Regions from separate parts of the Paenibacillus sp. SAFN-054 genome, predicted to be linked through region 2. Evidence: riboswitches for the same ligand, from Rfam matches in the RefSeq annotation. Region 2 holds a riboswitch; each other region holds the start of a gene.
What was found. Region 2 has a riboswitch for cyclic di-AMP ahead of ACTHPM_RS27150 (C40 family peptidase). Riboswitches for the same ligand answer to the same signal wherever they lie in the genome.
Positions count from the first base shown of each region.

Region 1 (9,886 bases), on a different contig from region 2:
AAAACAGAAGAGGCCGCAGGTTTGCGGATATGGCACCCGGTTTCGGAGCATTCCTGCCGGACCTGCCCTCAGGATGGTTGTTTATCTTCGGTTATCTCGCATTTGCATCCTCTCACGCCGGTTTATAAAAAAACGATGCTTATGGGCTGAATGGAGGAACGAAGGCTAAAGCAGCTTTTGCAAGAACCGGTGAAATAGGGAGTATCCGTGAGTTTGGAGGAGATATAAACTTTTGTAAGCGATAACCTTAGCGAAAATGATTACATTTTAAACGCTAAGGGTTTTCGCGGTACCTTTACATGATTTGCAAGCGGGTGTATGATTCAAATCGTAATTCAAGACGTTTCCATTTTTGAATCGCTGAGTTTCTGCCCGCGAAAGGGCGGAAATCGGGGGAACCAATCGCGCGTATCCCAGTTATCCGGTGTGAGAGTCGGAAGCAGGTGATGCCGCAGGGGTGAATCCCGTGACAATCGGATGCCATGGATCCGAAACACGGGTAGAGCGACTCTCACCGCTCGAATCCGTCAGCTAACCTCGTAAGCGTTGTTTGAGAGAGGAATGATGAAACTTGTGATCGATATCCGTCGACCACAGGGGATCAATTGACCTCTGTGGTTTTTTATTGCCAAAAATAGCTTTGGAAGCAGCAAACCAAATTACATGTGAATGTCTTTAACGCTTAATTCCGGCCGGGCCGGAAGCGGGGGAACCAACGCATCGTATGGCTTTACGGGCATACGAAGCCGGGGTGAATTCCTCTGTCCCAAGAAGGGACAATGAGGGAAGGGCGACTCTCACGCCCTAATCCGTCAGCTAACCTCGTAAGCGTATAGGGAGAGGCAGCATTTGTCGTGAGCATATTTTCATGGCTTTCTTTCGTCATGAATTGATCGGCCGCGGGAAAGGTCCTCTTTCCCTGCGGCCGTTTTTATTTGCAGGCTCGGATGAAGCTGCCAGAAGGAGGAACGCAAAGTCGTGGATGAGGAACTCATCATCGTAACCGCGCCAAATGAGGCCGGCCGCAAATTTATTAAGCTTTTGATCTATCTTAAACGGCCTTTTGCCGTGCTCACCAATAGTTTGAAGGAAGAACGCGATCTGAGGAAGCTTGGGGCGACGCACATCATTCGGATTCATACGAACCATACGGATGAGTGGGTCGTTCCCGGGCAGCGGGTCGGCCGGATTTTTATTTTTGAGAACAGCCTCAATCTGACCTGCCGGTACCTGCAAATCTGCAGACCCTGGACGTCACGTCCCATCTACGTCATTACACGTGCGGACAATTCGCCGGGAATTTATCGGGGGCTCGGAGCGAATCACATCATCCATACCTTGAACGGCGAGGTCGGGTTCTTGCTGAAATAATAGCTCAATCGGGAATGTAAAAGGGGAGAATTGTAGCATGATGGACTTTCTGATGATATTGACACTCGCAGGAGTATTCGGCGTCTTTCTGCTGTTCCTGATGTGGTGCGGCCATGTCGTGGATGGGGGAGGGGAAGACAAATGATCGTGGTTATGGTCCTGGCGCTGCTCGTATTTGTCTATTTGGTCTATGCCCTGATCCATCCGGAACGGTTTTAAAGCATGAATAACCGCTTTTTATGAGGAGGAAGCAATTTTGGATATCCTGCAGATTTGTATTGTTATTGCTGTACTGCTTCTGCTGGTCAAGCCGGTAGGCAGCTATATATATCATGTGTTCTCCAACGAGGCGAACCGTACGGACAAGATTTTCGGGCCCGTGGAGAAGCTGTTCTACAGTATCATCGGCCTGAAAAACCGCTCAGGCATGAATTGGAAAAAGTATGCGCTCAGCATGATTGCGACCAACATCGTGCTCGTGGCGGTCAGCTATATCGTTCTAAGACTGATGGGAGGGCTGCCGGTCAACCCGAATCAAACGGGGAATATGGAAGCAAGCCTTTCCTTTAATACCGTCATCAGCTTCATGACGAACACGAATCTTCAGCATTACAGCGGCGAGAGCGGCATGTCTTATTTTGGACAGATGATTGTCATTACGATGATGATGTTTACGTCCGCAGCATCGGGCCTTGTCATTGCGATTGCTTTTATGCGCGGGATTACCCGCAGAGGGGGCGGCCTGGGGAACTTTTTCGAAGACTTCGTCAAAGCGCATACCCGTCTCTTTCTGCCGCTTGCCCTGATCGTGACTTTGGTGCTGGTGGCGCTGCAGGTCCCGCAAACGCTGGATCCTACTGTAACGGTCAATACGCTCGGCGGAGCCGTGCAGCATATTTCCATGGGGCCGGTGGCCTCGCTGGAGTCCATTAAGCATTTGGGAACGAACGGCGGCGGATTCTTCGGAGCGAACTCGGCGCATCCCTTTGAGAATCCGCGTCCGCTGACGAACGTGATCGAAATTTTGAGCATGTGGACGATTTCGGCGGCGCTGCCTTATACCTTTGGGCGCTTTGCGAAGAACCGCAAGCAGGGCTGGATCATCTTTACGGCCATGATGACGCTGTTCATTGCGTTCCTGTGCCTGGCCTATTTCTCGGAAAAGAGCGGCAACCCGCTGATTAACGAGCTGGGCATCAACAGCGCGCAAGGCAGCATGGAGGGCAAGGAGGTCCGGTTTGGCGTAGCGCAGTCCTCGCTCTTTACGGCGGTGACCACCGCGGCGACGACCGGTTCGGTCAACAACATGCATGATACGCTGACGCCGCTTGGCGGGCTGGCCCCGCTGGCCGAAATGATGCTGAACGTCGTGTTCGGCGGCAAGGGCGTTGGTTTCGTCAACATGATGATGTATGCGATTCTGGGCGTCTTTATATGCGGCCTCATGGTCGGACGGACACCGGAGTTTCTGGGCCGCAAAATCGAGAGCCGGGAAATGAAGCTGATCGCCATCGCGATCCTTGCGCATCCGCTCATCATATTGGCACCGACGGCCATTTCGTTCATGACCCATCTGGGAACGGACGGCTTGTCCAATCCGCTGTATCACGGGCTGAGCCAATCCTTGTACGAGTATACGTCTTCCGCGGCGAACAACGGCTCCGGCTTCGAAGGATTGGGCGATAATACGGTGTTCTGGAACGTCAGTACAGGGCTTGTCATGCTGCTCGGACGGTATGTCTCGATTATTGCTCTTCTGGCCGTGGCAGGCTCCTTGTCCCGGAAAAGAACAGTACCTGAATCGATCGGCACCTTCCATACGGATACGAAGCTGTTCGCAGGCATTCTGGTCGGTACCGTGCTCCTGATCGGGGCATTGACCTTCCTGCCGGTGCTGGTGTTAGGTCCGATAGCGGAATATCTGACACTGCGATAGCGGATTGCCCAACAATGCTGAAATTAAGGAATGGCTTCAATTCCTAGAATAAATGAGGTGGAGAGAGTCATGAGCGGACAACGCAAGAGCATGCTGACAGGCAGCATCATCAAGCATGCCATGAAAGATAGCTTTATCAAACTGAACCCGGTTGTCATGATGAAAAATCCGGTCATGTTTGTGGTGGAAGTGGGCACCCTGGTCGTGCTGTTAATGGTCCTGTTTCCGGCCTATTTCAATACAAGCGGGCGTCTTGGTTTTAACCTGACCGTGTTTCTGATCCTGCTCTTTACGGTCCTGTTCGCGAATTTCGCGGAGGCGCTCGCCGAAGGGCGGGGCAAGGCGCAGGCCGATTCCCTGAAGAAGAGCAAAAAGGAAACGACGGCAAACAAAATAGTCGGTTCCGAAATCAAGGTCGTCAATTCGACCGAGCTGCGCAAAGGCGATATGGTCGTCGTATCGCAAGGTGAAATGATTCCGGGAGACGGCGAAGTCATCGAAGGTCTCGCTTCCGTCGACGAATCGGCCATCACCGGCGAGTCGGCACCGGTAATTAAGGAAGCGGGCGGCGATTTCAGCTCCGTGACCGGCGGCACCCGGGTGGTCAGCGACCAGATCAAGGTCGTCATTACGAGCGACCCCGGTGAGTCGTTCATCGACCGGATGATTTCGCTCGTCGAAGGCGCGTCGCGCCAAAAAACGCCGAACGAAATTGCGCTGAACACGCTGCTGACGACGCTGACGCTCATTTTCTTGATCGTCGTCGTGACGCTGGCGCCGATTGCCAAGCATCTGGGCGTATCACTGGACATCCCGGTATTGATTTCACTGCTGGTCTGCCTGATCCCGACGACCATCGGCGGACTGCTCTCCGCCATCGGGATTGCCGGGATGGACCGCGTAACCCAGTTCAATGTGCTGGCGATGTCCGGTAAAGCAGTGGAAGCCTCCGGCGACATCAATACGATGATTCTGGATAAAACCGGCACCATCACCTATGGTAACCGGATGGCAAGCCAATTCATTCCTACCGGGAACGCATCCTTGGCCGAAACGGCTTATTGGGCCGCGATAAGCTCGCTTAAGGATGAAACGCCGGAGGGACGCTCCGTGCTGGAGCTGATGAAAAAGCAAACGATGCATTATGATGAAACGCTTGCCGCAGGCGGCGAATTTATCGAATTCAGGGCGGAGACGCGGATGAGCGGCATCGATCTGCAGGATGGGCGCCATGTCCGCAAAGGCGCGGTCGATGCGGTCCGGCAGTGGGTTCAGTCGCAAGGAGGCAGCATTCCGTCCGACCTGTCGGCGAAGTCCGACGCCATCGCATCCGAAGGCGGCACGCCGCTGGCCGTCGTCGTGGACAGCCGAATTTACGGGCTGATCCATCTGAAGGATACCGTGAAGCCGGGGATGAAGGAACGCTTCGAGCAGCTGCGGCAGATGGGGATCAAGACGATCATGTGTACCGGGGATAACCCGCTGACCGCTGCCACGATCGCCCGGGAGGCCGGCGTGGATGAGTATATTGCCGAGAGCAAGCCGGAGGACAAAATCGCCGTCATCCGGCGCGAGCAGGCGGAAGGCAAGCTCGTCGCCATGACCGGGGACGGCACGAACGACGCGCCGGCCCTGGCCCAGGCGGATGTCGGGATCGCGATGAACAGCGGCACGGTAGCCGCCAAGGAAGCGGCGAACATGGTCGACCTGGACTCCGATCCGTCCAAAATCATTGAAGTCGTGGCGATCGGCAAACAGCTGCTGATGACGCGCGGAGCGCTGACCACCTTCAGCATCGCGAATGACGTGGCCAAATATTTCGCCATCATCCCGGCGATGTTCATGGTAGCCATCCCGCAAATGGATGCGCTGAACATCATGCATCTCGGATCGCCGCTGTCGGCCATCCTGAGCGCCTTGATCTTCAATGCGGTCATTATTCCGCTGCTCATCCCGCTGGCCATGAAAGGCGTCAAATATAAGCCGATGAGCTCGGCGCGCCTCTTAAGCCGGAACCTGATGCTCTTCGGGCTCGGCGGTGTGATCGCGCCGTTCGCGGGCATCAAGCTGATTGACCTTGTCGTACATCTGTGGATTTAAGGCGTTAACTTATAGAGAGAATGGGCAAGTTCCCATCACAAGCTTATGAAAAAGGATGATATACAATGAAGACAACGGCGAAATTCGAAGAAGTGTCGCATGGCTCCATTTGGCTCATGGCACTGCGCTCCAGCTTATTGTTCATCGTGATTTGCGGCATCGCCTATCCGCTGGCCAGCACCGGGCTGGCGCAGCTGATTTTCCCGCACCAGGCGAATGGCAGCATGGTCAAGGACGGCGAGGGCCGTACGGTCGGCTCGGAGCTGATCGGTCAAACCTTTGCGGATCCATCCTTTTTCCAAGGGCGGATCTCCAGCATCGACAACGACGGCGCCGGCTCGGGTTCCAAAAACTATGCCCCGTCCAATCCGGAGCTGCTGCAGCGGGTGAAGGACTCGATCACGCAGTGGGAGAAGGAGAATCCTAAGGTTCCTGTCAGTGAAGTGCCGATCGACCTGATCACCAATTCCGGTTCCGGCCTGGATCCGCATATTACGCCGGCTTCCGCGTCGGTTCAGATTCCGCGGATCAGCGGGCTGCGTGGCATTCCGGAGGAGCAGCTAAAGCAGCTGGTGGAGAAACACACGGAAGGCAGGGAGCTTGGCGTATTCGGCGAGGAGCGGGTCAACGTGCTCAAGCTGAACCTGGCTCTGCAGGAGCTGGGAAGCAAATAGCACAGTTATTAAGCGCATCATATTAAAAAAGTCCGCATGGCGTCTTCCGACGATCCATGCGGACTTTTGCATATGATCCTAAGGATCAGCCCATAAAGGTCTGATAAATAAGAAAGAGATTCAGCACGACGATAATGGCGGAAACGCTCCAGGCGAGGATTTTCACCCACGTTCTGTTGACGAATTTGCCCATGATCTTCTTGTCTCCGGTAAATTTGACGAGCGGAATGACCGCGAACGGAAGCTGGAGCGACAGAATGACCTGGCTGAGAATCAGCAGCTCCTCCGTTCCCTTCTCGCCGGAGATGATCGTCACGATGACGGCGGGAATGATGGCAATCAGTCTCGTGATCAGCCGGCGGAGCCATTGGGGGAGCTTGATATCGAGAAACCCCTCCATGACGATCTGGCCTGCCAGGGTACCTGTCAGCGTCGAGTTTTGGCCGGAAGCAAGCAGGGCAACGGCAAATAAAATGCTTGCGAGCGTCGTTCCCACCAGCGGGGTCAGCAGGTGATATGCATCGCTGATGTCGGCGACCTCCGTCATCCCCGCTTTGTGGAATGTCGCTGCAGAGACGATCAGGATCGCCGCGTTAATGAACAGCGCCACTGTCAGGGCAATTGTGGAATCCCAGGCGGAGAAGCGAATGGCCTGCCGTTTGCCTTGGTCCGTATTTTCGTACTGCCGGGTCTGTACGATAGAAGAATGCAAATACAGATTATGCGGCATGACCGTCGCGCCCAGTATCGCGATGGCGATGTACAATTTTTGATGGTCGGTGATCAGGTCGGCGGTCGGAATGAATCCGGCAAAGACGCTGGCTGCATCCGGCTTCGCCAGCCACAGATCGACGCCGAAACACGCGCCAATGGTCAGCACAAGCACGATGACCAGTGTTTCGATCGCCCGGAATCCCTTATGCTGCAGAAGCAGGATCAGCAGGACGTCCACTGCGGTAATCAGCACGCCGTAGAGCAGCGGTATGCCGAAAAGGAGCTTGAGCGCGATGGCCGATCCGATCACCTCCGCCAGGTCGCAGGCGGCTATTGCGAGCTCGCATAGGAGCCAGAGGCCGATGGTAACCGGTCTGCTGTATTGGCTGCGGCAGGCTTGGGCGAGATCATGGCCTGTGACGATGCCGAGCTTGCTGGCCAGCGACTGAAGCAGCACGGCCATCAGGTTGGACAGCAGGATGACGGCCAGCAGCGAATATCCAAATTGGGAGCCGCCCGCAATATCCGTCGCCCAGTTGCCCGGGTCCATGTAGCCGACAGCGACAAGGTAGCCGGGGCCCACAAAAGCTAGAAATTTGCGAAAGGTAGACCCCTTAAGGGGAACCCTCATGGAGTGGTTAAGTTCTGACAGCGAGGACCGTTCCTCTGGCTTGGTCCACGTTTTCGATTTCTTGGAGTCGACCATTCCGGTATCTTTCATCTATATCACACCCTTGATTGCGATTATTCTTATATATTAAACAGGTTACTATTCATTGTACTCACTCAAATATGTTTGTCTAGGGAAACTTTTATGCGGTTATACAATTTATATGAATGAAAAGCCGCTCAGGTTTCAAATGGGGCGTACTGCTTTAATGAAAGGAGTAGGTTATTTTCAGGAAAAAGGAGACGGTGAAGATGGAAGCACTATACACAGCTACAGCGACAGTTCGTGGCGGACGTGAAGGTTCGATCGCATCATCCGACGGAGTCCTGAAGCATGATCTCAGCATGCCCAAAGAGCTGGGAGGCTCCGGCGGCAGCGGCACCAACCCCGAGCAGCTTTTCGCGGCAGGCTACGGTGCCTGCTATGAAAGCGCGCTTGCCAATGTGGCCCGTAAAGAAGGCGTGAAGCTCCAGGACGTGGAGATTCATTCGAATGTAATGATTGGCAAGGACGAGAGCGATGGAGGATTCCGCCTGGCTGTCCGCATGGACATCAAAATGCCGGGAATCGAGCGCTCCCAAGCGGAGGATCTTGCCAAGAAGGCGCATGAATTCTGCCCCTATTCCAAAGCGACGCGCGGCAATATCGACGTGGAGCTGAATGTTGTATAACGGGTGCGTAAGCGGCCGAAAGTTATGTTTGAAAAACCGGTACCGGTTGGCGTAGCCTCCGGCCGGTTTTTTGGCCATAATTGGACATAAACTGCATAGCGGCAGGCGATTTGACGTAACCTTTTATTGACATGAAGTTTAAAATTCTTTAATATGTCTAGGTACTTGATACTTGATTAGTGTTCAAGGCAAGAAATTTATATAAACGGGTGATGATATGTCTTACAGACCAGTGATTGCGAACATGAAGGAAGCCAGCAGCAACGAGCAAAGCGGATTGTATGAATTTATTCTCAATCTGGCTGACGGAACCGTGTGCCGCGTGTTCTATAGCCGTTTTCCGGAATGGAAAATGACAAACATCAGCCGATTGCAAAAAACGCCTTGTCCTGTGTGCCGCAAAGATTTCATCTGCAAATGCATCGAGAGTTACAAAGGCGAGCTGACTCAGCAAATCGAAGAAAACCAATGGATCGACAAGGCGCTGGCTGCTGCCAAGTAATCTGCCGAACCAAAGATACAGGCGCGGGAAGCTACCCGGGCTTTTTTCTTTTTGTCTTGATTTTTTGGCAGGGATGCGGGTTAATCCCTATATAGCTTGATATATTAAGGGTTGCGTACGATACTTAAGTCCAGGAGGTGCCTAAGGATGAAGGATCAACACGGGCCGGAGACGGGGAGCATCGAGAGGATCGTACTTATAGACGGAGTATGCCATTTATGCCAGGGACTTACGCGCTTTATTATCGAACGGGACCCGCATGCCAAATTCCGGTTCGCTTCGCTGCAATCCGATATTGGCGCCGAGCTGCTGAAAAAGGGCGGCCTGCCCCCGGATGAGGTGGACACGGTGGTCCTTATCGAGGATGGACAATACTATGTTCGTTCGGCCGCGGTACTGCGAATTTTCCGCCAAATGAGAATGCCCTGGCCGCTCCTGTATATCTTTGTTATCTTACCGCGGCCGCTGCGGGACACGATGTATAGATATGTCGCCCGTAACCGATACCGTTGGTTCGGTAAAGACGAACAGTGCTTGCTTCCGACGCCGGAACTGCGAAAGCGGTTTTTGTAAAGGGCTTCCGATGGCCGTCTTGAGACCTTGGATTTAAAATGTAGATATTTTACACTTTTTGTATTGTTTTTCATCCGAGGATATGATAAATTCCTAATTGAGATCAATCCCATAAAAAGGAACTAAGGTATGTTTAGTTCCATTTATCAAGCTGATAACGGAAGCACCGTTTCTTCAGCCGCTAAGCGCGGCTGCGAGACGGTGTTTTTTTATGCTGTGAAAAGGAGGGAGTGGGCCTGACGGTAGCATATAAGGTAGTTCTTGCTGTGAAAGAACCGCAGTATCTGGAGGCGCTTCATCATTATGTGCATGTGAGTGATCGCGGCAGCTCGCTGCGGATCATCGGTTTTACAAGGACGGATTCTTTTCTGGAATATATGAACGGAGAAGAACGGCTGGATCTGGTCGTGGGGGATGCCGAGCTGCTGGAGCCCTGGCTTGGGGGAGCGAAGGAAGGAGCATGCGCTTGGAGGCGGCTTGGGACCAGGGATGTTGGAAAGGATGAAATCGCGAAATACCAGCCGCTGCCTTCCCTGATCGATGCCATGCTGCAAGCCTGCCATAATGGCGTTATACGTACGCCTGCGCACGCATACGAAGGGACGGGAGCCGTCACCATAGGCTTTGTTTCCGGGGTTGGAGGAAGCGGAAAAACGATTGCAGCGGTCAATATGG
Region 1 covers NZ_JBQCKS010000002.1:689,240-699,125, reverse strand. Annotated here, with positions in the region: cyclic di-AMP (ydaO/yuaA leader) riboswitch at 349-562, shown strand; cyclic di-AMP (ydaO/yuaA leader) riboswitch at 670-847, shown strand; gene ACTHPM_RS14625 (hypothetical protein) at 979-1,371, shown strand; gene kdpF (K(+)-transporting ATPase subunit F) at 1,513-1,590, shown strand; gene kdpA (potassium-transporting ATPase subunit KdpA) at 1,628-3,307, shown strand; gene kdpB (potassium-transporting ATPase subunit KdpB) at 3,377-5,407, shown strand; gene kdpC (potassium-transporting ATPase subunit KdpC) at 5,473-6,081, shown strand; gene ACTHPM_RS14600 (Nramp family divalent metal transporter) at 6,167-7,516, opposite strand; gene ACTHPM_RS14595 (organic hydroperoxide resistance protein) at 7,717-8,136, shown strand; gene ACTHPM_RS14590 (hypothetical protein) at 8,354-8,638, shown strand; gene ACTHPM_RS14585 (thiol-disulfide oxidoreductase DCC family protein) at 8,786-9,211, shown strand; gene ACTHPM_RS14580 (hypothetical protein) at 9,478-9,886, shown strand, end outside.
Region 1: linked by a shared signal. The riboswitch ahead of ACTHPM_RS14625 (hypothetical protein) and the one ahead of ACTHPM_RS27150 (C40 family peptidase) in region 2 are both predicted to bind cyclic di-AMP.

Region 2 (9,886 bases):
CTGACGACGTTTAATATCGGTTATGCGGGGCTTGGCAAAGATGAGGATTTCTTCATGGACGGCGGCACGGCATCGCGTTCGAGCAGCAAGAAACAAACACTTGCCAATTTGCAGGCTATCACTTCTTTTCTAAGCAGCAATCATTCGGATTTCTATTTTATCCAAGAGGCGGACGTAAAGGCTTCGCGCAGCTATCGCATCAACGAGATCGAGGAGCTGAGAAGCGCACTGCCGGACTACAGCTTCTCCTATGCAGACAATTACAAGGTTCCTTGGGTTCCGGTGCCCGTACTTCATCCCATGGGATATGCCCACAGCGGCATGGTTACCCTTTCCGGCTTTAAGAGTACCAGCGCAGCGCGATATGACCTGCCAGGGAAGGAGAAGTGGCCGCGGCAGCTGTTTGATGTCGACCGCGCTTTGATCGAAAATCGAATACCTGTGGACAACGGCAAGGAGCTTGTCCTTGTGAACCTTCATTTGTCGGCCTTCGACAAGGGCGGCAGCAGCTGCAATTTTTGGGTGATTATATAAAGAAGGAAAGCAATAAGGGGAACTATCTCATTATCGGCGGCGACTGGAACCACTCGCTGCCCGGCACGGATCCCAAAGCGTTTGCGGCCACGCAGGAATGGCCCGAATGGCTCCAGCCTTTCCCGGACAGCTTCAAGCCGGAAGGCTTTCAGTGGGCTGTCGATAAAGACACGCCATCCGTTCGCACCGTCGACGTCGCTTATCGGGAAGGCGTGAACTTCCGGGCCGTCATTGACGGATTTCTGGTCTCCCCGAACGTCGAGATTATAAAGGTCACAGGGCATGACTTGAAGCATGAGCACAGCGACCATAATCCGGTTACGGCCGAGTTTAAATTGAAATGAAAGGAAGGAGGCCCCTGGAATGCGCGAAACCGACAAGTTGATTCCTTCATCGCTGCTGTCGCTGACAGCCAGGGAAGCCGCTCCGCTTCTGCTGGGTCAGACGCTGGTACGCTCCACCGAAGACGGCGATATCCGCTGCCGCATCATTGAGACGGAGAGCTACGGCGGTGCCGAAGACCAGGGCAGCCACGCCTTCGGCAATCGGCGCACGGCCAGGACCGAGGTCATGTTTGCTGCCGGCGGCATCGCTTATGTGTATCTGATTTACGGCATGTACTCCTGCCTGAACGTGGTGGTGGGAGACCTTGATGATCCCCAAGCGGTTCTGATCCGCGCGGTCCAGCCTGTCAGCGAGCAGGATGAGGAGCTGATGCGCCGAAACCGCGGGCTTTTCTCCGGCAAGGCTGCGAATTTAAGCAACGGCCCCGGCAAGCTATGCCGCGCGCTGCGCATTGATCGTAGTCTGAATGGATGCAGACTGGATCAGGCTGCAGGTCCCCTTCGGCTGGAATCCGGCGATCCCGTTCAGGATCTGCCGATTGTCCAGTGTCCGCGGATCAATATCGATTATGCGGGCGATTACGTATCCAAGCCGTGGCGCTTCTATATCGAAGGGAACCCCTATGTATCCGTAAAAGATAAGCACCCGATTCCATGGAAGACGATGTAACACTTCTCCTTTCCTTCATAAAAAGGACCTGGCCCATGCTTGTTGCGATCAACAAGCATGGGCCAGGTCCTTTATTGTATCGAAATCGAAATCCTTATGCTTCCAGTGCCTGTTTCAGTTCTTCAGGCGATTTCTCCCACCATTCCTCGTTATGGGATACGAGCAGATCCTTCAGCAGCTTCTTCTCCTCGGCTCCAAGCTCATCCAGCATGAATTTGCGCTTCAATGCCGCATCCATCCGGTTCACATGCTCGGCGAGAATTTTCCAGCCCCGGCGCTCCTCCTCGTCAATCCACATTTCGCTGGCCGTCGCTCCGCCGTAAAATTGGCCTTCGGCATCCCGGTCCACGGCTACCCACACGATCCATACCTGCCGGCCGTTCGGTACATCCTCCCGGTTCGTGGAAAAGCGAATCCGGCGTTCCGGCTTGCTCTTGGCATGCATGGCGCCGATATCGATCGTTGCTACGCCGCGGTCGATAATAACGGGCGAAATGTTGTTCAGATCGATTGAGCCTGCGCCAAAGCCCATCTTATGTTTGCTCTTGCTGCTGACGATGTTCAGTGCAATTTGCTTTTTGCCGATTGGCTCCTTGTTCTCCATTAGCTCGAGTTCCTCCTATTCGAAAAACGTCTATCCTCTCGCCTGCTCTAGGCCGGATAGGCATTTCTTGATTGATATATAGTGAACGAAGTTCAATTTATGAAGCGACTTAATTTTATTTTAACTAATAATCGCTGGAAAGCCAACATATACATGCTGTAGATGCTTGTCAACGGGAGGTATTCGTATATGGCTCCAGCACGCGCCAAAATCGTCTTTTCATCCATCTTCGTCCTTTGTCTCCTGCTTGCAGGGACAGGGTGGCTTCTCTTCAGGGATGGTCCGGAATCGCAGGCTTCCTATGCTCCGAATCGGGCCAAGCCTCCCAAGGTATCCGCTCCGATTGTCCAAAAGGAACCGGTTCAGCAGCCGACAGCCGAAATTCTCAGCAATCGGATCGTGGAGTATCACATTGATACCACGCTCGATCCTGACAATCGCACCCTAAAGGGAACCCAGACGCTGACATGGACGCATCCCGGCAAAAAAACGGTGAACGAGCTCTACTTTCACCTGTATCCCAACGCTTTCTCATCCATGGACTCTACCTTTATGAAGGAATCCGGGGGCAAGCTCCGGAATGACGCGATGCCTGCGGACGGCTTCGGCTCCATCGCGATTACCGATATCAAAACCTCTGAAGGCCTGTCGCTCATGCACCGTATTCAGTATGTCCAGCCCGACGACGGCAATGCCAAGGACAAGACCCTCGCCAAAGTGCGCCTTCCCAAACCCGTTAAGGGCGGGGAAAGCATCACGCTCAGCATCCAGTTTGAGGTCAAGCTCCCCAAAATATTCGCTCGGATGGGTACTGCCGATGATTTTGTCATGGCCGGGCAGTGGTTTCCCAAAATCAGTGTCTATGAGCCTGCCGGTGTAAGGGGCCGCCAGACCGAGGGCTGGAATTTGCATCAGTACCACGGGAATTCCGAGTTTTACGCGGACTTCGGCATTTACAGCGTCCGCATTCATGTGCCTGAGAACTACATCGTCGCAGGCACCGGAATCATGCAGTCGTCCCAGATCCGCAATCACGAAAAAGTCTATCAGTTTTATGCGGATGATGTGCATGACTTTGCCTGGTCCGCATCCCCGAACTTCGTCTTCGCCGAGGAGCCCTTCTCCTCAGCCGAGGTGCCTGGCGTACGGATCAAGCTGTATCTCGATCCGGCCCATAAAGACCTGAAGGAAAGATACTTCTTCGCTGCCAAAGCCGCTCTGAAGTACTTCAGCAAGTGGTATGGCACGTATCCTTACTCTACCTTGTCCATTGTCGTCCCGCCTGAATCAGGCAACGGCGCCGGGGGCATGGAGTATCCGACACTGGTTACGGCATTCGGAGCGAAGGACGATTCGCCCGGCTACGACCTCGAGCGGACCGTCATTCACGAGATCGGTCATCAGTATTTTTATGGCATGCTGGCCAGCAATGAATTTGAGGAGGCTTGGCTGGACGAGGGCTTTACCTCATACGCAGAAGATAAGCTCATGGAGCAGGAATATGGAGTTATCCCGAACCTTCCGATCCAGGCCTCGATCATTTCCTCGCCGATGACGCTAACGCAGGAGGCTTGGAAATACGGCTCGCAGGATCAGTACGCCCTCAATGTTTATTACCGCGCCAAGCTGCTGCTAAAGGGCATGGAACAGCAGGTCGGTTCGCAAACGATGAACAAAATCATGAGTACGTACGCCAAAAAGTATCGGTTTAAGCATCCAACAACGACCGATTTTCAAAAAGTGGCCGAGCAGGTCACCCGCAAGTCATGGCAGCCCTTCTTCGATCAGTATGTCTACGGCAGCCAAATGGCGGATTTTGCCGTCGACACCATCTCCGTGCGCAAAAAAGCAGCCGACGGAGGGAAGCCCATGTATGAATCCACCGTTCAGATCTCCAAAAAGGGCGGAGACTACCCTGAAGTGCCCGTGCTGTTTACCTTTACCGACGGACATACGCTAAGCAAGGTTTGGAACGGGACAGGCGACCGCACGGCGTTCAAGCTGAGCTACAGCGCACCTTTGGCTTGGGCCATGGTCGACCCGAAATACTCGATTGTGATTGAGAACAAGCATATCAATAACTATTTAAAGGCGGATATGGACCGCGAGGTGCTGGTCCGCTGGAATCTTGGCATCACCAAGCTGATTGAGACTCTGCTTGGAAGTCTGTCCTGGTGAGGTGAGAAGCGGTGAAATCCCATATTGCAAATGGCTGGAAAAGTCTTAAAAATCAATTTTATATCGTCATCATTCTCTTTTTGTACCAGCTGATCTGGGGATATTTCCTGTACCGCCTGGTCCATTCGGCAGTGACGCCGCTGCTGATGCGTTATCCCGATCCCCCGCCGAACGAGCTCAGCCAGCTGCTGTTCTACATCGAAGGCAAGACGAGTCTTTCCACGAGCGGAACCGTCCATACGTACTTCTGGATCCTGCTTTCGATGTTCGCGCTGCGCATGCTGCTGACACCCTTCATCCATGCTGGCATCTATCACGGATTGCACAAGGAGCGCGAAGGAGATATCGGGCTGCATTTCTTCAAGGGCATGAGACGTCACGGGAAGGTCGTCTTTCTCTTCCACCTGGCGGAATGGATATGCATCGCGGCACCCGCGTATTGGATCTTGCCCAAGCTGTATAAGATCCTTCTTAGCGGCGTCCAGCTGCCATCTCTTGCACTTCAGGTCCTTCCGTACGCGGCTGCCTGGCTTCTGTACAGCTATATGATCCATCAGCTCATCCTCTTCATGCAGTTCGGCAAGACCGGCGGCACCGGCTTCCTGGCACCCTTATGGCAATGCCTGCGCGGTGCGCTGCCTCTGGTGGGAATTTCCCTCACTTTGGGGATGGCGAGCTTGCTTATATTCAGTCTTTTTACGGGCATCTCCCTCTTCTGGGCCGGCATCTTCGCGCTGATTCTCCAGCAGGGCTATCATCTGGTCAGCTGCATCATGAGGCTATGGGGCATTTCGACCAAATTTGATCTGTGGTATCGGCTGGCTCATAAGGATGCGGAAAAATAAAAAAATTATTTTTTGTGGTTAAACAGCCAGCAGCATTGGATTGGTTAATTTTTTGTCATCACTTCAATCCCCTGATAGAAGAAAAACCCCTCCCTTTCGCATGTAAAGGGCAGGGGTTTTGTTCGTTTAAAAGTGCCTTAAGTATTTGCCAAAGCGCGAATCGTCTGATACAATAATCCGAGTACGAACTTAGTAACAACTTTGTAATTTTTGCTGTAACTATTCCACTGTACTGTAAACGAAATTTTAAACGACACATTCCAATTGATACCATGCCGTCATTCACGTTTCAGGTGCCTGATCAAGGCCGAATTCCTTGGCACCGGGAAGCGGGGGAACCACTTTGGGTGAATTGATCTCGTAACAGAGGGATCATAGGGGACTACCTTCTACCGAATCCTTAAGCTAACCTCGCAGGCACTCGGAAGGGGTTTATTTTTTTGAAAAAGAAGTTTGCAGCCGCTGCGCTCGGATTAACGCTTATGTTCTCGATGGGAACCAGCGTATTCGCCGATTCCTCATTGAATAACGTTGTCCACAAAACGATTGGTGTTTCTTACAAAACCGGCGGAACCACGACGAACGGGTTCGATTGCTCCGGATTTACGCGTTATGTATTCCAAAAGCTGGGTGTTTCCATTCCTCGCCAATCCAGCGCACAGTATAAAACAGGCACTGCGGTCTCCAAAAGCAACTTGAGAGCCGGAGATCTGGTATTCTTCAATACGACTGGCGCAGGCGTTTCCCATGTCGGGATCTACGTCGGAAACGGAAATTTTGCTCATTCATCCTCTTCCAAGGGTGTTACGATCAGCAAGCTTAGCAACAGCTACTTCGCCAACCGCTACATTGGCGCCAAACGAGTCATGAGTACGGCTAAATACAAAGCTGCCGTTTATAACTAATACTCTCTCCCATACACATATCTTAACTTAAGGCCCGCACCGGGGATTTTTGCCGAAATCCCTCTTGCGGGTTTCTTGTTACTTATTAGACGGTTGAAATGCCTAAAAGGTAACAACTTTTCGCAAAAAAATTTTAGGAGCCTTCAATTCGTGCTCCTTCTTACGCCTCATTTACCCACCCCGCCAACAAATAAACATTTTTTCCTATAAAATGCTCTAAAAAATGCCTTATTTTTAAAAAAAGTTGATTATTTATAGCCTTTATTGATAGAAACAATTGCCAAACGCAAATTCCTTTGCTACAATAGTCCCAGTGAGTTAGTAACAACTTTGTAATCTTTGCTGGACCGTTTATGAATAGAACGTTTCCTGATGTATATAGTGTAGAGAATCTATGCCGAATTTCCTCACACTAGGGAAGCGGGGGAACCATGATGGGTGAATTGATCTTGCAACAGAGGGATCATAGGGGACCTTCTACCGAATCCTTAAGCTAACCTCGCAGGCACCGGAAGGGGTATTTTGTTTGAAAAAGAAGCTAGCAGCAGCAGTCATGAGTTTTGCCATCGTATTTACCGTTGGAGCCGGAAGCGCTTTCGCGGACTCCAAAATGGACAAAGTGATCGATGATGTCATCGGCACCAAGTACAAAACCGCAGGAACGACAACGAGCGGATTTGACTGTTCCGGATTCACGATGTACGTTTTCAAGCATTTGGGGATCAACCTGCCGCACCAATCGGGCTCCCAATTCAGCATGGGTTCCGCTGTATCCCGCAGTAATCTGAGAGCAGGAGACCTGGTATTCTTCAATACTTCCGGCTCCGGCGTTTCCCATGTCGGAATCTATGTCGGCGACGGAAAGTTTGCGCATGCCTCGACTTCCCGTGGTGTTATTGTCAGTTCGCTTAGCGACAGCTACTACGTCAACCGCTACGTTGGCGCCAAACGAGTCATGAGCACGGATACCTACAAGTCCGCCGCCGTTGATTCCGAAGACAATGATGACGTGCAGTAATGCCTGACTGTCTTGAACGGTTTGTACGACCACCCGTACTTTGAGATTTTTGCCGAAATCTCAAAAGGCGGGTTTTTTTGTGGGCATCTGAGGCTGTATATCATTACCATATGCTGCCCACATTATTTGTTTACCCTTCCTTCCGCCAAATAAACACCCTAAAGCCTTAAGGAAGGAATAGTTTCGCAAAAAGTTTCAAATCCTATGGTTTAGCGCTGTCTCTCAAGGAAAGGGGATACGCCATGAATGATTCCAAACGTTTTTTCACCGTTGTTCCCATGAGCCGCGAGCAGGCTGAAACGTGCTGCTCCTGGTCGTATGAGCCCCCTTACGATGCGATTTACGGCTGGCTGCCTTGGCCTCAGATGGAGGCGCTCGGAATCGAGCTGGGCGACCCCGAGGTACGCAAACAGCAGTATGTTTCGGTTCTGAATGCTGAGGGCACCCTGTGTGGCTTTGCGCAGCTTTTTCCGATGGTTAACGTCATCCGCCTGGGAATCGGTATGCGGCCTGATTTATGCGGTCAGGGGCTGGGTAAAAGCTTTATACATGCCATCGTGCATGCGGCCAAGCAGCGCTATCCCGGTTTGCCCGTGGATCTGGAAGTCCAGGACTGGAATCAGCGGGCCATTCGGGCCTACCTGAAGGCTGGTTTTATGATTACCGATACGTATGAAAGGCAGACCCCTGAAGGGATCGGATGCTTTCACTGCATGGTATATGAGGAAGAATAACCGATCGTCAATGATAAATGGTACAAAATTGTGTATATTTCAAGGCTATGCCCCGCTTTCGTTTGCTTTTTTGTCACAAACTATTTGATGTACCGGCTTGTTCCGTTATAATGAAGAAATGAAGAACTGCAGTTTACATAGAAAGGACGAAAACGGATGCAAAAATGGATCATGAGCGGTGTCGTAGCAATCGCATGCGTATTTGCCATTGTGCTCATGTTTACACTGCCTGGCAAAGAGCAAGTAGCTGAAGAAGAAAAACCATCCATGCCTGAGGTAACGATGGACGCTGCATCGGCTGAAGCAACCGTCAAAGCCCAAGGCTGCCTTAGCTGCCACGGTGACCAATTGCAGGGCGGTGTAGGGCCTAACCTGCAAAAAATCGGTTCCCAGCTTTCCGCAGAAGAAATCTATACAATTGTTACTAAAGGTAAAGGCGGCATGCCTTCATTCAAAGACAAGCTGAAGAGTGAGGAAATTGCCAACGTAGCCCAGTGGCTTGCAGCCAAAAAGTAATCTTTTCCCGCATGGGATAGAAAAACACGCTTCGAATCCTTGACCTAGAGGTCAAGGGCCGAAGCGTGTTTTTTGCTGTACCCGCATGGGCATGAAATGCTAACGTTTCTCGCCTGAGCGCATTTTTTCGAAAAGCTCGTTAAACTGGTGGGCCTCCTTGATGTCCAGGGCGGTAATGCCGCCTTCATCCCAGGAAGTCAAACGCAGCGTCACGTTTTTGTAATCGATGGAAATAAAGGGGTGATGATCAAAGGCCTCCGATATCGTCGCAACCTCGTCGACAAACGAAATCCCTTTCATGAAATTGGAAAAAATGAATTTGCGCACGATCCAGCGGCCCTCTTCGAGCTCCCAGCCTTCCAGCTTCGCTAAATGTGCCTCGACTTCTTCCTGCGTATAAACCATTGTTTAAGTTCCTCCCTGAAACCAAACACCCTGATGGCCTCGGCCAAAAGGATGCGTCTTTACCTTGCTTTCCATTAACTTTTCCCATTGTATTCCGGTCATTGAATATTTATGAATATGGCCTTCCACAGGGCCAAACACTTGTTATATCTTAACACGCCAGGCATTCAAAAATCCATTCGGCCCATGGACTAGATCAGTGGAACTACAGTCAGTTCCTCGTCCCCGATGAGCAGATTGATCCGGTGATGCTCCTTGTCATACATGACGACGCCGCTGCCCACTTCAATCACGGGCTCTGTACCCAATCCGTAAAAAAGATCCTCGGCCAGCGCCTCATGTACCTCCCGCTTCTCTTCGGGACTCAGCAGCTGCCATTCGCTGCCTTCCATTTCAAAGAACAAGTAGCTGTCGGGGATTTCCCCTACCGCGCTCGTCAGCTCTTTCAGGATTTCATCGTATTCGCGCCCATGCTTTACACCCATGGCTATTCCCTCCGCCCTCGTTACGTATCCCCCTGTGCAATTCAGGGTCCCGCTGAATTTGCCTTGCCAGATATTCCGATCATACGGCCGGTCATGAACCGCCCATTTTTGCAATAGAACATTTTATTTAGGGCCCCTGGCTTGTGCATTGTGCTTGTACATTCGCCGTTTGAATCAGGCGCCGGTAGGACTGATGGACCCCATGGTTTCATTATAACGGAAAAATCCCCCTAAAAAAAAAGAGAATCCTGACGATAAATATTATATTACGTTTTTTGGTGCAGCACACCATTTTGCAAGGACGCAAACATGGTGCACGAAAGGATTCAATTCTATTTCTCATGGATGAGGTGTGCAATGGAAATTTCAACAATTATAGGCCTAATACTTGGCTTGATCGCGGTCTTTGTCGGTATGATACTCAAAGGGGCTCCTTTGATATCCCTCCTCACCCCCGCCGCTTATGTCATTATTCTCGGGGGAACGGCCGCCACGTTGTTTATTGGTTTTCCCATGTCAGAGCTTAAGAAGTTTCCCCAGCTGCTGAAAATGGTGTTCGTAAAACAAAATTTGGTGGATCGCCGCGACCTGATCACGATGTTCATGGAATGGGCATCGATCACCCGCCGCGAAGGTCTCCTCGCTCTG
Region 2 covers NZ_JBQCKS010000012.1:15,762-25,647, reverse strand. Annotated here, with positions in the region: partial or broken gene ACTHPM_RS27180 (endonuclease/exonuclease/phosphatase family protein) at 1-878, shown strand, start outside; gene ACTHPM_RS27175 (DNA-3-methyladenine glycosylase) at 898-1,548, shown strand; gene ACTHPM_RS27170 (YwhD family protein) at 1,643-2,152, opposite strand; gene ACTHPM_RS27165 (M1 family metallopeptidase) at 2,342-4,330, shown strand; gene ACTHPM_RS27160 (hypothetical protein) at 4,342-5,175, shown strand; cyclic di-AMP (ydaO/yuaA leader) riboswitch at 5,471-5,610, shown strand; gene ACTHPM_RS27155 (C40 family peptidase) at 5,616-6,080, shown strand; cyclic di-AMP (ydaO/yuaA leader) riboswitch at 6,466-6,603, shown strand; gene ACTHPM_RS27150 (C40 family peptidase) at 6,607-7,098, shown strand; gene ACTHPM_RS27145 (GNAT family N-acetyltransferase) at 7,341-7,832, shown strand; gene ACTHPM_RS27140 (c-type cytochrome) at 7,989-8,348, shown strand; gene ACTHPM_RS27135 (4a-hydroxytetrahydrobiopterin dehydratase) at 8,448-8,753, opposite strand; gene ACTHPM_RS27130 (hypothetical protein) at 8,945-9,238, opposite strand; gene motA (flagellar motor stator protein MotA) at 9,596-9,886, shown strand, end outside.

Region 3 (9,886 bases), on a different contig from region 2:
CAGCACGCCAAGGCGGAAATGCGCAACGAGATAGGTCAGGATTGTCGAGACGACCGCTCCGACGAGAATGCCGCCGACGGCTGTTTTGACAAAGTCCCATGCCATATTTCCGACATGCAAAGACTCGCCGCCTGTCACCGCCGCGAGCAGCGCAAAGGTCAGAATCGAGCCCGTTGCGTCATTGAAGGCGGACTCGCTCTCCACCGTTTCCCTCACCCGCTCCTTAATCTTGACCTGCTTAAAGACCGGAATGATCGAAGCGGGGTCGGTCGAAGCAATGACCGCAGCCGCCAGAAAGGAGAAGATCCAGTCCAGCCCGAACAAATAATGCACGGCGAGGCCTACGACGCCAGTCGTGATAATGACGCCGGGAACACTAAGCAGCGAAAGGCTGATCCACACTTTTTTCAGTCCGCTGAGCCGTAAGTTGCGGCCTCCGTCAAACAGAATCAGCGCCGACCCCACGGTCAGGATCAGCTGATTGATCAGCGAGCTGCTGGAGGCATTGATCAGATGCAGGCCTCTTCCAAGCACCATGCCGGCGATGATGAATACGGCCACGTCGGGCAAACGGAGCCAGGACGCCAGCCTTCCGGCCAGCATCCCGACGGTAATGATGAATAACAGCAAAATTAAAATATGATGGATAATTTCAGTCGTCGAGGACTCCATGGCTTTGTCACTTCCTGCTCTATTTTACGTTCACGGCTTCGCTCTCGAAGCGGTCGATATTCGAATTGGAGCCAATAATGACCATGATATCCCCTACATGAAGCTGGTCCATCGCGGTTGGAGCAACAATGATCTTTCCTTCACGATGCAGCGCGACGATGCTGCAGCCGAATTTGGCCCGGGTATTGATCTCGCTTAACGTTTTGCCATCCAGCGCTTTCGGCACCGTCATTTCGACGATGCTGTACTCCTTGGACAGCTCGATATAATCAAGCAGGTTCGGCGTTACCAGCTGATGCGCCACGCGGATTCCCATGTCCCGTTCCGGAAAAATGACCCGGTCCACGCCCAGCTTGCCGAGCGCGCGCCCGTGCAGGATCGAGATCGCTTTGGCGACAACCGTTCGCACGCCAAGATCCTTCAGCAAAATCGCCGCGAGAATGCTCATCTGGATATCGTCCCCGATGGCCACGATGCCGCAGTCGAAATTCCGTATCCCCAGCGACTTTAATACTTCCTCGTCCGTGGCGTCCGCCACGACCGCATGGGTCAGGTATTCGCTCATATTGCTGACGACCTCTTCATTTTTGTCGATGCCTAGCACCTCATACCCCAGATCGATCAGCTCCAGTGCAAGACTGGAACCGAAACGTCCCAGACCGATCACGACAAACTGCTGTGTTTTCATCTCTCTCCCGATACTCCTTATATAATCAAATTTCTTGTCTCTCTATACTTAATCCGGCATCTACCCGATAATAATTTTCCCTTCGGGATGGCGATACAATTCCTTGCCTTTCTTCGGACCCAGCGCATAGGCCAGCGTCAGCGGACCGAGACGTCCGGCAAACATCGTCAGACTGATAAGAATCTTCCCTACCAGCGACAAATGCGGCGTCAGGCCGAGCGTTAAGCCGACCGTGCCGAAGGCCGAAGTCGTTTCATACAAAATCGTCAGAAAGTTGCTGTCTTCCGTCGTTGAAAGCACCATCGCGACGCCGACCACCAAAAACAAAGCCAGGAACGTAATCGTCAGCGCCTTAAAAATGCGTTCCTGTGCAAGACGGTAACGGAAGAGCACGATATCGTCGCGGCCCCGGATCATGGCGATTACTGCGCCCACCATGATTGTAAAGGTCGTCGTTTTGATACCGCCGCCGGTCGATCCCGGCGAAGCGCCGATGAACATGAGTATGACCATGAAGAATTGGGATGCCTGCCGCATGCCTGCCAGATCAATCGTATTAGCGCCTGCCGTACGCGGCGTCACCGACTGGAAGAAGGATGCGAGCACTTTGCCGCCCCAATTCAAGGAGCCGAGCGTTTTGGGATTGGTGAACTCGAACACAAAAATAACGAGAGCCCCGATCAGGATCAGCGCCGCCGTCATGGACAGCACGATCTTGGAATGCAGGGACAGCCTCCGGTTCTTGCGATATTCCACCAAATCCGACAAGACGATAAAGCCAATGCCGCCAGATACAATCAGAAACATCACGACAAAGTTCACGAGCGGATCGTACACATACCCGGTCAAGGAATTGAAATGGCCGAACAGGTCGAAGCCCGCGTTGTTGAACATGGATACGCCATGAAATATACCGAAGTAGATGGCCCGTCCCACCGGCATGTCGAAGGACCAGCGAACCGCGAACAGAATGGCGCCGCAGCCTTCGATAAGGAGCGAGAACAGCAGAACCTTGCGGATCAGACGCACGATGCCTTCCATTGTATTCTGGTTCATGGCTTCCTGCAGAATCAGGCGGTCGCGCAGCGAGATCCTGCGTTTCAGAACGAGCGAGAACAGGGTTGCCATGGTCATGAAACCGAGTCCCCCCACCTGGATAAGCAGCATGATCACAACTTGTCCGAAGGTGCTGAAAAAAGTACCTGTATCTTTGACAACCAAACCCGTAACGCATGTCGCCGACGTCGCGGTGAACAAGGCATCGATAAACCGAAGCGGCTTGCCCGTCGTGTTGGATATCGGCAGGGTGAGAAGTATGGCCCCGATCAGGATAATAGCGGCGAACCCCAAAACAAGTATTTGCGGGGGCGCCAATCGAAACCATTTGAATTTAGCTGTCAACATATCCACCTCTTACGAAAAAAGTCAAAAGAAAAAAAGCATCGGAAATCCAATGCCTTTCGGTTTGGGCTCCTGCTGCATAACGCCTACGAGGTTAGCTGACGGATTCGGGCATGCACAGGTTGCCCTATTCGCTCCTATTCAAGCGAAATTCACCCCTAAATAATGGTTCCCCCGTTTTCAAACTGAAATTCGGCGCGTGTTATTCAATTGCATCAAAATTATAATCCTTATTGTTTTACATCACAAAGCCATAATTCGTATGAAAAACTCGGAATACAGCCTGATTGCATCACAATTCTCATAAAAGTCTGCCATTCTCTTGAGTTTACAACTTCTTTTCTTCGTTTTCATCGTATTTTCATGACTCTTTCCGCGAAAACTGGCATTCCTGGGACATCGTATGCTATGTTTACGTTTATACTATGTATATAACCAATCATTTCACTATTAAAAAAGGGGGCATCTCATGAATCCCGTCGGACAACCACTCCAGCTCAAGGCGAATTACAAGCGGCTGGGCGTGTTCGCGGTCATTGGTCTTGTTCTGTTCGTCCTGTTCCAGATCCTGCCTTCCACCGCTTCGGACACGCTCGAGCAGCAAGATGCGAAGGTGATCAGCAAGGAGCAGGCGCAAAAAGCCGCCGCGGCATTCGCGCAGGATTCGCTTCATCTCCAGATTGACAAGGGAGACGAGGCGCTAGTTACTTACCAGTCCAGCTCCGACCTTTATGGTTATTTATCGAGAGAAAAGCTGCTGGACCAATACAACAAAACATACGAAAAAAACTATCCCTACGACGTCTTCCGCGTGCGGCTGACAGAGCAGGGAGATGGCGGCTACGCCAACATCGACATACATATGAAGTCAGGCAAGCCCATCGCATTCTCGTTGACGCCGCAATATTCCCGGTACTCTGCAGCGATGGCCGAGCCCAATAAGGAAAAACGGGACAACAAGCTGCGCATCGTCGAGGGAGACTTAACCCTTCAGGATAAAAAGCAGCTCGCCGATCCGTGGATCAAGCAGGCCGGCCTCGATCCGGCCAAACTGGAGGCAGCTGCCGGGGACGGCGGAGCAGGACTCGTATACACAGATCCAAGCCAAGCCATCGGCAGCTCGAACCTGCAGCTCAGGTTTGCATTCGAAGACAATGCCATTCATTCCTTCCAGCCGACCTTCTCCATTCCTGAAGGCCATGCAGCTTATGTCGATAAGGAAACAACCAAAGCCAAGTGGCTTACCATCGTGGGCTACGGGCTGCTCACGTTTGCCCTCGGCGTGCTCGCCATCGTCTACAGCGCATTGACACGGCATCACACCTCCTTTAAAAGAGGCATCTTTCTGAGCGTTTTTTATTTTGCAGTAGCCACGTTCAGTACTTATAACATGCTGCCTGCGCTTCAAGCGGAGGGACTTACCGGGTTTGGTCTTACCATCGGCATGATCGTCCAGACGTTCTTCAATCTCGTCATGGCTGCGCTCCTGTATTTCTCCCTGGTTGGCGGTGACGGGCTTTGGCGCAAATCCGGCGTGAATGCCTGGGCCCGTGCCAAAGAGCCGGGATACGGCCCTTACGTGCTTCACAGCATGTTTACAGGCTTCCTGTGGGCGTTCATTCTGATGGGTGTGCAATCCGTCATCTACATCGTGCTCGATAAAACGATTCACAGCTGGTCCACTACCGATGCCACGCAGTCGCCGTACAACATGCTGTATCCTTGGCTTCTGCCGATCATGGCTTGGATGGCAGGCATTTCCGAAGAGGCGGTATACCGTTTATTCGGGATTCCGATGCTCAAAAAACTCGTCCGCAATACGTTTGTGGCCTGCCTCATCCCTACCTTGATATGGGCGTTCGGACATACGCTGTACCCGATCTACCCGGTTATGACGCGGCCGATCGAGCTGACCGTTATCGGGCTGATCTTCAGTTTTATATTCCTGAAGCACGGTTATATTGCGGCCATGTTCAGCCACGTCGTGTTCGACAGCGTGCTCATGAGCTTCAGCCTGTTCGCCCTCGGCGACGTTCCTGACATTCTCGCAGGCATCGTCACGATCATTATGCCGGCTGTGGTCGCTTACATCGTTTATCTCGTGAACAAAAATAAAGGCTCATCAGGAACGCGTCCGATCCTGACAGAATAAAAGCGCAAAAGAAAAAGGAGTCATGTTCATGACTCCTCATCCTGCAGGGCTGCTATAATCTGCTTCGCCAGTTTATCCCCTATCGAAAGAGGCCGGAAATCATCGATGCTGGCCTCTTTTATTTTTTTCAGCGATCCAAAATGCTTTAAGAGCAGCTTGCGCCGCTTTTCTCCGATGCCGGGAATCGAATCCAGCTTCGACACCACCATCGATTTGCCGCGCTGTTCACGGTGAAAGGTGATGGCAAAACGGTGAACCTCATCCTGAATCCGCTGCAGCAGATAGAATTCCTGGCTGTCGCGCGGAAGATCCACCGGTTCAGGCGGATCTCCGACCATCAGCTGTGCGGTTCTATGCTTCACGTCCTTGACCAGGCCGCACACCGGAATGAAAAGGCCCAGCTCATTTTCGAGCACATCAACCGCTGCCGAAATTTGTCCCTTGCCTCCGTCCACAACAATCAGATCGGGCATCTCCAGATTTTCCTTCAGCACGCGTTCATAGCGGCGCCGGATCACCTCCCGCATCGTTTCATAATCATCCGGTCCCTGCACGGAGCGGACCTTATATTTGCGGTACTCTTTTTTGTCCGGCTTGCCGTCTATAAAAACCACCATCGCGGAAACGGGGTTGGTTCCCTGAATGTTGGAGTTGTCAAATGCTTCGATCCGGTGCAGCCGCTCAATGCCGATCGACTGGCCCAGATTGGATGCAGCCTTGAAGGTTCTTTCCTCGTCCCGTTCAATCAGCCTGAACTTCTCGTCGAGCGACACCTTGGCGTTTTCGATCGCCATGCCCACCATCTGCCGCTTCATGCCACGCTGCGGCACGAGCACCTTGATCCCGAGCCATTCCTGCATCGAAGCAGCGGCTCCGGCGGCATCCAGCGAGTCGGACCCTGCCGCGGCGCCGGCTTCGGCCTGCACTTCAGCTTCCTTCGGCATGTCCGGAAGAAGAATCTCCTGCGGCAGAGCCGGGTTATCGCTGTAATACTGCGTCACGAATGTCATAAAATCGTTGTACGCTTCGCCGTAGAACGGAAAAGCCGACGCGTGGCGCTGCACCATTTTCCCCTGCCGCATGTAGAGAATCTGCACGCACATCCAGCCTTTATCCACGGCAAATCCAAGCACGTCCCGGTCTCTCGCATCCGCCGTCGTGATCTTCTGCTTCTCCATGATCGCATCGATGTTCAGAATCTGGTCGCGGAGCTCCTTGGCCCGTTCGAAATACAGCTCTTCGGCAGCCTCCTCCATTTTCCGCTGAAGCTCCTTCTTGATCTCCTCATGTCCGCCGCTTAGAAAGGACGTAATTTCCTGGGTAATGCGATCGTATTCCGACTGCTGCACGTCCTTCTCGCAAGGAGCCAGGCATTGACCCATGTGATAATACAGGCATACCTCCTTCGGCATGACCCCGCATTTGCGCAGAGGGTACATCCGGTCCAGCAGCTTTTTGGTTTGCTGTGCCGCATAAGCGTTCGGATAAGGTCCGAAGTACTTGGCCTTATCCTTGAGGACCTTCCTCGTCACTTCAAGACGCGGATGCGGTTCGTTGGTAATTTTTATATATGGAAACGTCTTGTCATCTTTCAGCAAAACGTTATATCTCGGCATATGCGTTTTAATCAGGTTGCACTCGAGGATCAGGGCCTCGATATTGCTGCCTGTGACGATATATTCGAAGTCGCGGATATCGGCCACAAGCCGCTGCGTCTTTCCGTCATGGCTGCCGGTGAAATAGGAACGGACGCGGTTTTTCAGCACTTTGGCCTTGCCCACGTAAATGATTTTGCCGTCCGTGTTTTTCATTAAGTAGCATCCGGGCAAATCCGGGAGCAGCGCAAGCTTATTGCGTATATTGTCCATCGCTTTCTCATAATCGCGTAATGACTCCGTCGTTTCGTCCATGCAAAGTTCCTCCTCCCGGTCTTTAAGATATCATGAAATCGATAAAATCCAAAGAGTTATCGCAAAACAACCAAACAAAGCGCCCCCGGATTATCCGGAGGCGCATCATATGGTTGATCGTGAAATATGCTTAATTATTGATGTTTGGAGATGATATTCTTCAGGTTTTCCTTGGAATTCAGACCTACCACTTTATCAACAGGTTGGCCGTCTTTGAAGAAGATCAATGTCGGGATGCTCATCACGCCGAAACGGGAAGCCGTTTCCGGATTTTCATCCACGTTCAATTTGGCAATTTTCACGGAGTCGCCCATTTCGTTTGAAAGGTCATCCAGAATTGGAGCGATCATTTTGCAAGGACCGCACCAAGGCGCCCAGAAGTCAACCAATACTGTACCTTGGCCTTCAATTTCAGCATTAAAGGATTGGTCAGTTACATTCACAATAGCCATAATCATTTTCCTCCTTATAAAAAGCTGAATTTCAACAAACTGATATGTCTTTTCGGACAGTTTAAGTATAACACATTGTTTCTTGAAATGTAAATTCCTTAATTACAGATCTTGTGAACTTTGCCCCAAAGTGTTGCTTCATATGAGTACAATTAAACGAATTTCGCCCCGCTTAAACGGCTCCGGTCCGAGCCGCCCTTTTTTCTGCCGTATAAGCCGGCGAAGCCCGCGTCCCCTCTATAAGTATTCACCATATATTCTTTACAAATTCTTTGGAAATTGGGTATACTAATGTTAACTCGGGTTTCTCTGTCAATGACAACGCTCATTTACATAATGTGAAACCATCCTGAGGGAGGCATTGTGATTATGGATGCAAACGTGCAAGCAAACGATCCGCGGAAACACGTGAACGAAGAGCCGCGCAATGACTTGATGGATCTGATGAACGGCTTCGGGGGCATGGCTTTGCTTATGACCCTTATTTTCGCTGTCATGGTCATTATCAAGTTTGTTATTTCCGGCTAACGGAACCTTGCGGATACGCTCAAACCCAAAAAGCCTGACCTTGCTGCCCAATGGGCAGTAGGTCAGGCTTTTTTCGCTCGCCACAATATAAATCCGTCGTTATCCCCGGCTTCGCCGCTGGTTCTCGCCATGCAGATGCACGACATCCACGAATGGGGAAATGCGGTCCATAAGCCGCTGTCCCTTGTGCATTTCCTCGCCGTCCTTGTTCGTGAAGCTCAGATGCTTCTCCAGGCCCGCTAGGTCATAATTCGAGGTATAAAAGGTCGGCTTGCGGTTCATGCGGAAATTGAGAATGGCTCCAAGCACGTGATCACGCACCCAAGGGCTCAAATTCTCCGCACCGATATCGTCAAAAATGAGCAGATCGCAGTTTTTCATCACTTCGACCGTATCCTTCAGCTTCTGATTGTCCTGCAGCATTGACTTCAAATCCTCAACGAATTCGGGCATGTATACGATCACACCCGTATAACCGCGAGTGGCCAGCTCATGCAGCAGGTAGCTCATCAAAAACGTTTTGCCCGTTCCAAAGGAACCGTATAGATACAGTCCTTGCGGGGTGAGGCCCTCTTCCTTGACGTCGCGAATGTAACGGAATACCTGATTGACGGCCGGTGCGCGCAGTCGGTCTTTCCCCATGATCTCGACTTCGTTATATCCCTCTTGAAGGGCGCGTTCATCCACATAGAAGCTGCGAATCCGTTTCTTGATCTGGTCTTCGTTCTCCCGCGCGATCTGGAGCGAACAAGCCGTTTTCCGCTCAATGAGCTCTACCTGACCGTTCAGCTCCCGGATCTCCAGCTTACTGTAATGTCCCTGAAAATCATTCGGGCATCGGTCAAGCCCCGGACAATTCCCGCAATTGCGAAGGTCATGAACATACTGATAGAGCCGGGGCAGGTTGGTCCGGAGTTTCGCTTCATCCAGCTCGGGATGCTCGTCCCGCAGCTCCTTGACGATCGGATCGCTCATCAGCTCATCGAAAATGGCCTGCGACCTTTTTAAAAAGGATGGCCCCTTCATTTGCTTCAATACTTGACCCATAGATTCCATACGCAGTTCCTCCTTTCTGCCCAAAGCCAAAGCCTTGTAAAATGAACCACAGTCGTTTTCCTTTAGTTCATTTCATGTGCCTCATTTTGGTTTATACTCCCTTTTTCTTGCTTGCCTGCATTTCAGCCGCCATGCGCAGCATGGCTTCGAATTCTTCTTCGCTGACCGCGTCCATCGCTTTATTTTCTTGGGCGATCGGTATTTCAGGCTTCATCCGTACCGGCTTGCTGCCGCCATATGTACGCGTTCTTGCGCTTCCGGAAGCTGCAGCCTGTTTTCCTTTGACCTTGGATTGGTCACGTATATATTGAACGGCTTTTTCATACGAGTTGACCTGCTTCAGCAGCATGTTCGAAGCGATCGCTTCAACGAAGTTGCGGTTGACGCGCTGTTCGTTCCCGCCTGCAGTCAGCAGTGACATTAAATAATGTATCAGTACATTGATGACCTCGCCCGGAAGCTTATAGCTGTGGTCAATTTTATCGAAAATATCCAAAAAATTATCCGGTATGGAACCCGGAAAAAAGGTTTTGAGCAGCTTCGTATACGGTTCATTGCGCAGCATCATATTATACTGGTGAATGTCGCATTTGGACTGGAACTGGACCGGAACATCGACGTAATATTCCATCTCGACGGCATGCTCGAGCGGCGCCGGGTCCTGCGCACCCTCGCTCTGGCGGAACGAAACCACCTTGCCCGCATACACCTCGCGCTGTTCCTGACGGCGCTTGCCCTGGCGGAAATGCAGGTTGGCCTTGCGCTGAAGCTCCTCAAGCGCAATTCCGCCGTCTTCCGCGAAGACACCGTCCTCATCCAGCAGACGGCATAAATCCTGCACACTGAGATCGTATTTGTTCACCACATAATTGATGATCCCCATCTGTTCGTGATTGAAGCGAAGCTTCTCCACATGTCCCCGGTTCACTGAATCTTTCGGAAAACGGAGAATGATGTCGGCGTAATTCAAGGCATCCTCGTCTTCAGACAGACGGACGCCAGGCTGCCTTGCCGTGGATACTTCGGA
Region 3 covers NZ_JBQCKS010000005.1:248,621-258,506, forward strand. Annotated here, with positions in the region: gene ACTHPM_RS22345 (cation:proton antiporter) at 1-672, opposite strand, end outside; gene ACTHPM_RS22350 (potassium channel family protein) at 692-1,360, opposite strand; gene ACTHPM_RS22355 (TrkH family potassium uptake protein) at 1,421-2,761, opposite strand; cyclic di-AMP (ydaO/yuaA leader) riboswitch at 2,830-2,969, opposite strand; gene ACTHPM_RS22360 (CPBP family intramembrane glutamic endopeptidase) at 3,231-4,913, shown strand; gene uvrC (excinuclease ABC subunit UvrC) at 4,940-6,823, opposite strand; gene trxA (thioredoxin) at 6,958-7,275, opposite strand; gene ACTHPM_RS22375 (YqzM family protein) at 7,645-7,803, shown strand; gene dnaI (primosomal protein DnaI) at 7,903-8,859, opposite strand; gene ACTHPM_RS22385 (helicase DnaB) at 8,951-9,886, opposite strand, start outside.
Region 3: linked by a shared signal. The riboswitch ahead of ACTHPM_RS22355 (TrkH family potassium uptake protein) and the one ahead of ACTHPM_RS27150 (C40 family peptidase) in region 2 are both predicted to bind cyclic di-AMP.